4 regions of the Methylobacterium sp. ARG-1 genome follow, and region 1 is predicted to be linked to each of the others. Evidence: predicted binding sites of a transcription regulator. Region 1 holds the regulator's gene; each other region holds the start of a gene.
What was found. Region 1 encodes LexA, which represses DNA repair genes until DNA is damaged. Its sites were predicted from a motif close to TGTTCNNNNTGTGTTCNG; they were not measured.
Positions count from the first base shown of each region.

Region 1 (2,199 bases):
GATCGAGCGGCTCATCGGCGACGGGATCTCGGCCGTGACCGGTACCCTGGCGACGACGCTGGTGGCACAGATCGCCACCGCGCCATTCGCCACCTACCATTTCCAGACGATCCAGCCGTTCGGGCTGATCGGCAACGCCCTGACCCTGCCGCTCGTCTCGCTGGTGGTGATGCCCGCGGCGGTGATCGGGATCCTGGCCTATCCCTTCGCCCTCGACCGGCCGGTCTGGTGGCTGATGGGGCAGGCGGTGGGCGGCATGCTGGCGATCGCCGAATGGATCGCCGGCTTCGATCGGGCCACCCTGGTGCTGCCGGCTTTCGGCACCGGCGCGCTGGTGCTGCTGGCGGCGGGGCTGCTCCTGGCCACGCTCCCGGTCTCGCGGCTGCGCTGGCTCGCCCTGCCGCCCGCCCTGCTGGGGCTCGGCCTCGCCGCGATGCCGGACCGCTTCGACCTCTATATCGACCGGCAGGGCGGCGGTGCGGCCGTGCGCGGGACCGATGGGCGCCTGGCGGCGCTGGGCAGCCCCTCGGCCTTCGTGCTGGAGCAGTGGCTCAAGGCGGATGGCGACGGCCGGTCGGCCAAAACCGTGATCGGCGGTGTCGCGCAGAGCGGACGCTGCGACCGTCTCGGCTGCACCGCGCGCCTGCCGGATGGCCGCGCCATCGCCCTGGTCCGCGACCGGCGCGCCTTCGCAGAGGATTGCGCCCGGGCGGCGGTGCTAATTACCCGGCTCGCCGCGCCGCCGACCTGCCACGCACCACTGGTGATCGACCGCCGGGCGCTCGCCGCCCACGGCGCCGTCGCCCTTCGGGCCGACCGCGAGGGATTCACGGTTCGCTATGCCCATGATGAGGGCCGCTCCGTTCCCTGGCGACCGTCCCCCGGTGCTGGGCCGTCACCGGAGCAGCGGACCGAAACGCCCGCTCCCGGCACCCCGATCCCGCCCGAGCCCGACGCTGCCGGTCCCGACGCCACGCCCGGCGACGCGCCGACCGAGCCGCTTCAGTAGCGGCGGACGAGGCTGACGAGCCGGCCCTGGATCTGGACCCGGTCGGGACCCAGCACGCGGGTCTCGTAGGCCGGGTTGGCGGCTTCCAGGGCGATCGAGGAGCCGCGGCGACGCAGGCGCTTCAGCGTGGCCTCCTCGTCGTCGATCAGCGCCACGATGATGTCGCCGGTATTGGCCGTGTCCTGCTTGCGGATCACCACGAGGTCGCCGTCTAGGATGCCGGCATCCACCATCGAATCGCCGCGCACTTCGAGGGCGTAATGCTCGCCGCCGGCCAGGAAGTCCGGCGACATGGTGATGGCGTGGCTCTGGTTCTGGATCGCCGAGACCGGCGTACCGGCCGCGATCCGGCCCATCACCGGAATCGAGATGGCGCGCCCGCCATCATCGATCATCCGGGTGGTCGCGGGTTGAGGCGGCAGCTTGGACTTGCCACCTTCGACCACGCTCGGGGTGAAGCGGCGGGGCTCGGCGGGCGGCGGGGCTGCCTGCGACAGGCTCTCGGGAATGCGGATCACCTCAATGGCCCGCGCCCGATTCGGCAGGCGCCGCAGGAAGCCGCGCTCCTCCAAGGCCGTGATCAGCCGGTGGATGCCCGACTTGGACTTCAGATCGAGGGCGTCCTTCATCTCGTCGAACGAGGGCGGGACGCCGCATTCCTGCATGCGGCTCTGGATGAAACGCAGGAGGTCCAATTGCTTGCGCGTGAGCATCGACGGGGGACTCGCGGCTTGGCGGACCGCATCGGCGCGGCCTCGGAAACAAATCACGAACACGTTAAACGTTCCGCAAGTGTTCCGCAAGCCTGATCCGGCCAAGCTTGATGGGCCGACGCGCCCTGTCGCGCAAGCCTGCGCACTCTGCCCATCGGCCTCACGGTGACCTGAATCGCATCGAATGGTCCGGACGCTATGAAGGTTCGTGCCGGACGGCGAGGTCCCGACCTCGCCCCGGACAGAATAGGCCTCGACCGCCTGGAACGGTCGAGTGCCCCATCAAGACATGGGTCGAATGGACGTCTCAACATCCGATATTGTCGAACCGGGCAGCCGCGTGAAGCGCCTGCGGTCTGCGACGGCAGCGGCCCATGATCAGCTCGACCGGCGGGTCATGGCACGCCAGCCCTTCGCGAGCCTCGAACGGTACGCGCTGTTCCTGCAGGTCCAATACCGATTCCATACACGCGTCGA
Region 1 covers NZ_LHCD01000001.1:1,549-3,747, reverse strand. Annotated here, with positions in the region: gene AKJ13_RS00030 (ComEC/Rec2 family competence protein) at 1-1,009, shown strand, start outside; gene lexA (transcriptional repressor LexA) at 1,003-1,722, opposite strand; gene AKJ13_RS00020 (biliverdin-producing heme oxygenase) at 2,012-2,199, shown strand, end outside.

Region 2 (2,199 bases), on a different contig from region 1:
GAAGATACTTCGATATGCCTTAGTACCGCGCCCGTTATGCTTACGATGATTGTCTGTGATCTATCTCCAATGACTGTCTGTGGACAATGTTGATCTCAGTGTTTCGATGACGAGCGTTGACAAGCCGATTGAACACAAATCCAAACGGACGTATGGTTTCGTAGTCAAACGCCGTCGAGGCTATCGTGACCGCCATCGTGCTTCCGGCTCGGACCCCCGTCGTCGCCTATGTCCGCGTCTCGACAGACCGGCAGGGCAAGAGTGGGCTTGGCCTCGCGGATCAACGCCAGCGGATCGCGGAGTTCGCGGACCGCGAGGGTTTCGAGGTCGTCGCGACGCTCGAGGAAGTCGAGACGGGCAAAGGTGCCGACGCGCTGGACCGCCGCCCCCAACTTGCCAATGCCCTTGCCCGCGCCCGTAAGCTGAAATGCCCGGTCGTCGTCGCCAAGCTCGATCGCCTGTCGCGCGATGTGGCGTTCATCGCCGGGCTGATGGCGCAGCGGGTGCAGTTCATGGTGGCCGAGCTCGGACGGGACGCCGACCCCTTCATGCTGCACATCTACGCCGCCCTGGCCGAGCAAGAGCGCCGGATGATCTCGGCCCGGACCAAGGCAGCCCTGGCCGCGAAGAAAGCGCAGGGGACCAAGCTCGGCAACCGGACCAACCTCGACCAGGCCGGGGCGCTTGGCGTCGCCTCGATCAAGGCCGATGCCGACGCCTTCGCCGCCACCGTGCTGCCGACCATTCGAGAGCTACAGGCCCGGGGCGGCACCCACCGTTCCATCGCGGCTGAGATGAACGGCCGTCGCGTCCGTACGGCCCGTGGTGGCGTGTGGAGTGCAACGCAGGTAGGGCGGGTGTTGGGGCGCCTCGCGACTCCGGCATCGTGATCGACAGAACGCTGAATTGGCCTGCGGATGCCCGATCTTCGCCATAGACCATGAACAAAACAAGAACTATAAACTCACTTGTGGATAATCCGTTAGGATATCTTGCGGTAGCTTGGCCTTGTCCGAGTCCTGACTTGGTTGGCACATCGAACGCGGGGCGAGCGGTGGAGACGATGCCGGCGAGAGCCGAACAGCGCGGGGAGCGAGGCGGTACGACCCGCAAGCGCTACCGTCTGTCCGTCCCCGCCGATCGGATCGAGCTGCAAGACCTCATCCGGTCGTCCGGGCGTACGGTGAAGAACGACAAGCAGTTCGACCTCCTGCGCAGCTACGGCACGCGGGACGCCTTCGTGCACTACGCGGGAGACCTCACCCTTCTAAACGGTAAAGCGGTGTCGATCGTCGGCACGCGTGAGGTGTCAGAGGAGGGCGCGCGCCGCGCGGCTCGCCTGGCGCGTGAGCTAAGCGCCGCTGGGATCCTCGTCGTCAGCGGTCTCGCGAAGGGTGTGGATACCGTTGCCCTCTCCACGGCGATTGAAGCTTCCGGACGCACCGCAGCGGTGATCGGCACGCCCCTTCAGAAGGCCTATCCCGCCGAGAATGGGGCGCTTCAGACGGAAATCGCCGAGCGGCACCTGCTGCTGTCGCCGTTCGCAGAAGGCGAGGCGGTGTTCAAAGGCAACTTCCCCAAGCGCAACCGCGTGATGGCGCTCCTGTCCGACGCCACGGTGATTGTGGAAGCCTCTGACACGTCCGGCACACTGCATCAGGCGGTCGAGTGCATTCGACAGGGCCGGTGGTTATTCATCCTGCGCTCTGTCGTCGATGACGCTAACCTGCAGTGGCCTCACCGCTTCCTCAAAGAGGAGCGGACGGTCGTGTTGTCCAGCACGAACGACATCATTTCTCGCCTCTGAGTCGCGCAAAGCCGAGTCCATGGATGAAATCCATCGACAAACCCGAGGTTGCCGATAATCTGGCCTGAGGGATCTGCGGCACGCCAAAAAAATGACGGCTCTGATAATTCACTCCTCTTGCGAGTATCTTATAGCGGGCGGGACTTGGAGAGACGAAGATTATAAGGCTCGCGGTATAGTAAAAAGCGTCAAGGGTGATGATTTCAATGGTTATTTCGAGTTGACCGTGGAAAATACCCTGAGAAAATTCAATAAAGATAACATGGACAAAGTCCTAAATATAGCAGGACAACATCTAGCAAATCGCCTCGCCGAACTGACGCGAGACCGTGTGACTTTGGTTCCTGTTCCCAACAGCCATGCCTGCGTAGGGAAAACACCCGACTTCCGGA
Region 2 covers NZ_LHCD01000063.1:6,068-8,266, reverse strand. Annotated here, with positions in the region: gene AKJ13_RS29370 (recombinase family protein) at 186-890, shown strand; gene AKJ13_RS29365 (DNA-processing protein DprA) at 1,064-1,807, shown strand; gene AKJ13_RS31780 (hypothetical protein) at 2,034-2,199, shown strand, end outside.
Region 2: the regulator LexA is predicted to act here: its motif matches at 941-958, upstream of AKJ13_RS29365 (DNA-processing protein DprA).

Region 3 (2,199 bases), on a different contig from region 1:
GCTCAAGCGGCTGCTGGGCGAGCGCGTCGCCCTGGAGCTGAAGCACGGCCGCGACGTGTGGCCGGTGAAGGCCGACGTCAACCAGTTCGAGCAGGTGATCGTGAACCTCGCGGTCAATGCCCGCGACGCGATGCCGGACGGCGGCAAGCTGATGATCCGCACCGAGAACGTGACCGATCCGGGCCCGGCCGCGACCGTGGACGGGCGGGGCGGGGCGCCCGCGGGCGACCACGTGCTGATCGAGGTGCGCGATACCGGCCAGGGCATCCCGCCCGAGCTGATGGAGAAGATCTTCGAGCCGTTCTTCACCACCAAGGAGATCGGCAAGGGCACCGGCCTCGGCCTCTCGACGGTGTTCGGCATCGTCAAGCAATCCGGCGGCACCATCGACGTGCAGTCGAAGATCGGGGAGGGGACCGCCTTCCGCATCTACCTGCCGCGGCACGTGCCCGTGGCGGAGCCCGAGGAGGCCGTGCCCGCGATCCCGGCCCTGCCGCGGGCCGACATGCCGACGCCGGGCCAGGCGCCGGCCAAGCCCACCGGAACCGGCAAGGCCGCCGAGCGGCCCGCCACGACGAAGACCCCGGAGAAGCCGGCCCCGCGCAAGCCCGCGGCCGACCATACCGGGCAGGGGACGATCCTGCTGGTCGAGGACGAGGATCCCGTCCGGGCGGTCAACAGCCGGGCGCTCTCGGCCCGGGGCTACACGGTGCTGGAAGCGGCCTCCGGCCTGGAGGCCCTGGCGATCGTGCGCGAGGGCAGCCAGCCGATCGACCTCGTCGTCTCCGACGTCGTGATGCCGGAGATGGACGGCCCGACCCTCTTGCGCGAGGTGCGCAAGCACCAGCCGGACCTGAAGGTGATCTTCGTCTCCGGCTACGCCGAGGACGCGTTCCGCAAGAACCTGCCCGAGGGCGAGGCCTTCAACTTCCTGCCCAAGCCCTTCAGCCTCAAGCAGCTGGTCGAGACCGTGAAGAAGACCATGGCTGCCGACTGACACGGTATCGGCGACGACCCGGTGGAGAACCGGCGCGCCGCCCCCTCGGGGCGGCGTTCTCGTATCCCGCACCCTTGCCGAAATAGAACAAAACAGGTACATAGGCGCGGTGTTGCCGCGCGTTGTGAATGGCGCGCAACCCCTTCATAAGGAGCCCGCCAGATGGCCCAGCCTGCATTGAAAGTGGTCGACATGCCCCCGGTGGACAAGGACAAGTCCAAGGCGATCGACGCCGCCCTGTCCCAGATCGAGCGCGCCTTCGGCAAGGGCTCGATCATGCGTCTGGGCAAGAACGACAAGGTGCAGGAGGTCGAGACGATCTCCACCGGCTCGCTCGGCCTCGACATCGCCCTCGGCGTCGGCGGCCTGCCCCGCGGCCGGGTCGTGGAGATCTACGGCCCCGAATCCTCCGGCAAGACGACGCTGGCGCTGCACACCATCGCCGAGGCCCAGAAGAAGGGCGGCGTCTGCGCCTTCGTGGATGCCGAGCACGCGCTCGATCCGGTCTATGCCCGCAAGCTCGGCGTCAATCTCGACGACCTGCTGATCTCGCAGCCCGATACCGGTGAGCAGGCCCTGGAGATCACCGACACGCTGGTGCGCTCCGGCGCCATCGATGTGCTGGTGGTGGATTCGGTCGCCGCGCTGACCCCACGGGCCGAGATCGAGGGCGAGATGGGCGAGAGCCAGCCCGGCCTCCAGGCCCGCCTGATGAGCCAAGCCCTGCGCAAGCTCACCGGTTCGATCTCGCGCTCGAACTGCATGGTGATCTTCATCAACCAGATCCGGATGAAGATCGGCGTGATGTACGGCAGCCCGGAGACCACCACGGGCGGCAACGCGCTGAAGTTCTACGCCTCGGTGCGCCTCGACATCCGCCGCATCTCGACCCTGAAGGACCGGGATGAGGCGATCGGCAACCAGGTCCGCGTCAAGGTCGTGAAGAACAAGGTCGCGCCGCCGTTCAAGCAGGTCGAGTTCGACATCATGTTCGGCGAGGGCGTGTCGAAGGTGGGCGAGCTGATCGATCTCGGCGTGAAGGCCGGCATCGTCGAGAAGTCCGGCGCCTGGTTCTCGTACAACAGCCAGCGCCTCGGCCAGGGCCGCGAGAACTCGAAGGGCTTCCTGCGGGACAACCCCGAGATTGCCGGCAAGATCGAAGCCTCGATCCGCCAGAATTCCGGCCTCGTGGCCGAGAAGAT
Region 3 covers NZ_LHCD01000005.1:191,000-193,198, forward strand. Annotated here, with positions in the region: gene AKJ13_RS08250 (PAS domain-containing sensor histidine kinase) at 1-997, shown strand, start outside; gene recA (recombinase RecA) at 1,160-2,199, shown strand, end outside.
Region 3: the regulator LexA is predicted to act here: its motif matches at 1,081-1,098, upstream of recA (recombinase RecA).

Region 4 (2,199 bases), on a different contig from region 1:
GCCCATGAGCGTGCCGAGATCGGCGACCACGCGGGGCTCGGCGCCGATCGTCCGGCGCTCGAGGTCGGTGTAGGGGCCGTCCGGCTCGCGCAGGAACCAAGCCCCCTCGGCGAAGACCCAGGCGGCGAGGCCCTCGGCCTCGAGGCGCTGCAAGGCCTCGCGGGCGGCGGCCTCCGGGATCAGCCGCTCCTCGATTGTCGAGAGGTCGGGCCGGACCACGCTGGCGCCGTTGAAGGCCCCCATCGGCAGGTCGAGCGCGAGTTCGGCAGCGAGGGCCCTCAGGCCGACCGGCGGGCGCGCCGACGCGATGCTGAACCCGATCCCGGCCGCCCGCAGCCGCTTCACCGCCGCGATGGTCGAGGCGGCGAGACTCTTGTCGTCGGTCACCAGCGTGCCGTCGACGTCGGAAATCACCAGGGCGATCCCCGAGGCTTTGCGCGATCCCGCATCCATGGCTCAGGTCCTTCCGGTGGTGGTGCAGGGTTCTTCGGCGAGCTGCGCCACGACGCGATCGGCGATCGCGTCCGGCGGTTCATCGATCCCCACGACGATCGGGCGCTCATCGGGGCCGGGGGCCTCGAGGGTCGCGAACTGGCTGTCGAGCAGGCGGGGCGACATGAAATGGCGGTGGCGCTCGGTGAGGCGCTTGGCGATCAGCGCCCTTTCGCCCTCGAGATAGACGATGCGCACGCGCCGGCTCCCGCGGGTGAGCACGTCCCGGTATGCCCGGCGCAGGGCCGAGCAGACCACCACCCCGGATTCCCCGGCCTCGAGCCGGTGCTGGATCCAGGTTGCGATCCGGGCGAGCCACGGTGCGCGGTCCTCGTCGTCGAGGGCGTGGCCCGCATGCATCTTCGCGATGTGTTCGGGGGTGTGGAAGCTGTCGCCGTCGACGAAGATCCAGCCGAGCCGTTCGGCGATCAGCGCGCCGAGCGTGCTCTTGCCGGAGCCCGAGACCCCCATCACCACGAGCACCTGCGCCGTGCGGGCGGCCGCGCCCGCCTCTTCAGGAATCCGCCTCTCCGAGGTCATCCGGACCACCGTGTTCAGGTGCGCAACCGTGCGCCAGCGCCTCATCAATAGGATCGGGGACCGGGAAGAAAAGGTTTCTGGGGAACACCGGGCAGCCCCCCAACATCGCCCGGAACCCCGGGCGAGGGCGCCGCGTTCTCGATGGCGAAGACGGAACATTTCAGGAACGGAAATCCCATGGCCAAGGCAGCCGACAAGCACGACACCACCCAGGAGAACCCGAAGACCGATCCGAAGGACGTGTCGAACCAGATCAAGGATCCGGATCAGTGGACCACCGGCGGCGAGCCGATGACCGGGGCGCAGGCCTCGTATCTCAAGACCCTGTCGGAGGAGGCCAAGGAGCCGGAGGCGTTCGACGCTGATCTCGACAAGGCCGAGGCCTCCAAGCGGATCGACGACCTGCGGCACAAGGCCGGCCACGCCTGAATTGTCTCCAGGGTCTCGCCGTTCGGCGGGCCCCGGTGCGACGCTGATGCATCCGCGAGGGTCGGGACCTGTCCGGGTTCCGGCCCTTCGCCGTTTTGGGTCCGGGCGCCGCATGCGCCGTGTTTCGGAGATTGCATTAAGGCGGCGGCAATGGGACCGGGCTAGACTTAAAGCCAGCGCGTAAGGGCCGGCCGGACGCGGCGGATGTCGGAGTCACGGATGGGCGAGCCGAGCCGCGACAGGTCAGGGGCGGATGCCGGACGATCCCGCCTCCGCGCGACCGGCCGGGCCCGGGGGTTCGCCCGCGACGCGAACGGCTCCACGGCGATGGAATACGCGCTGATCGGCGCGCTGATCTTCATCGTCGCGGCCGGAAGCATCCGCTATTACGGCTCCCGGATGATCCCGATCTACAACCAGATCAGCGCCACCGTCACGCAAGCCGAGTGATTGCAGCCATCCGAGGCCGCCTCGATCGGTCGCTGCAGCGTCGCGTCGGCGGGCCGTTTGCCGAACGCACCGGGCACGTTTCCCCGAGTCGCCTCGAAAAAGCTGTGCTTAGCGAGGATGAAACCGTCCTCTCGCCCGTCGCGGGCGAAGTGTGGCCCACCCGCTACGGACACCCTAGCCGCTATGGGCTAGGCACGGGCTCGGCAAAACCGATGGGCAACATCTGGATGCGCAAACTCCCCCTCGCTCTGCTCGCCATGACGGCGATCTCGGGCTGCACGTATCTGC
Region 4 covers NZ_LHCD01000028.1:189-2,387, reverse strand. Annotated here, with positions in the region: gene AKJ13_RS21720 (Cof-type HAD-IIB family hydrolase) at 1-453, opposite strand, end outside; gene AKJ13_RS21715 (gluconokinase) at 457-1,032, opposite strand; gene AKJ13_RS21710 (DUF3072 domain-containing protein) at 1,210-1,461, shown strand; gene AKJ13_RS21705 (hypothetical protein) at 1,681-1,911, shown strand; partial or broken gene AKJ13_RS21700 (sugar transporter) at 2,139-2,199, shown strand, end outside.
Region 4: the regulator LexA is predicted to act here: its motif matches at 1,184-1,201, upstream of AKJ13_RS21710 (DUF3072 domain-containing protein).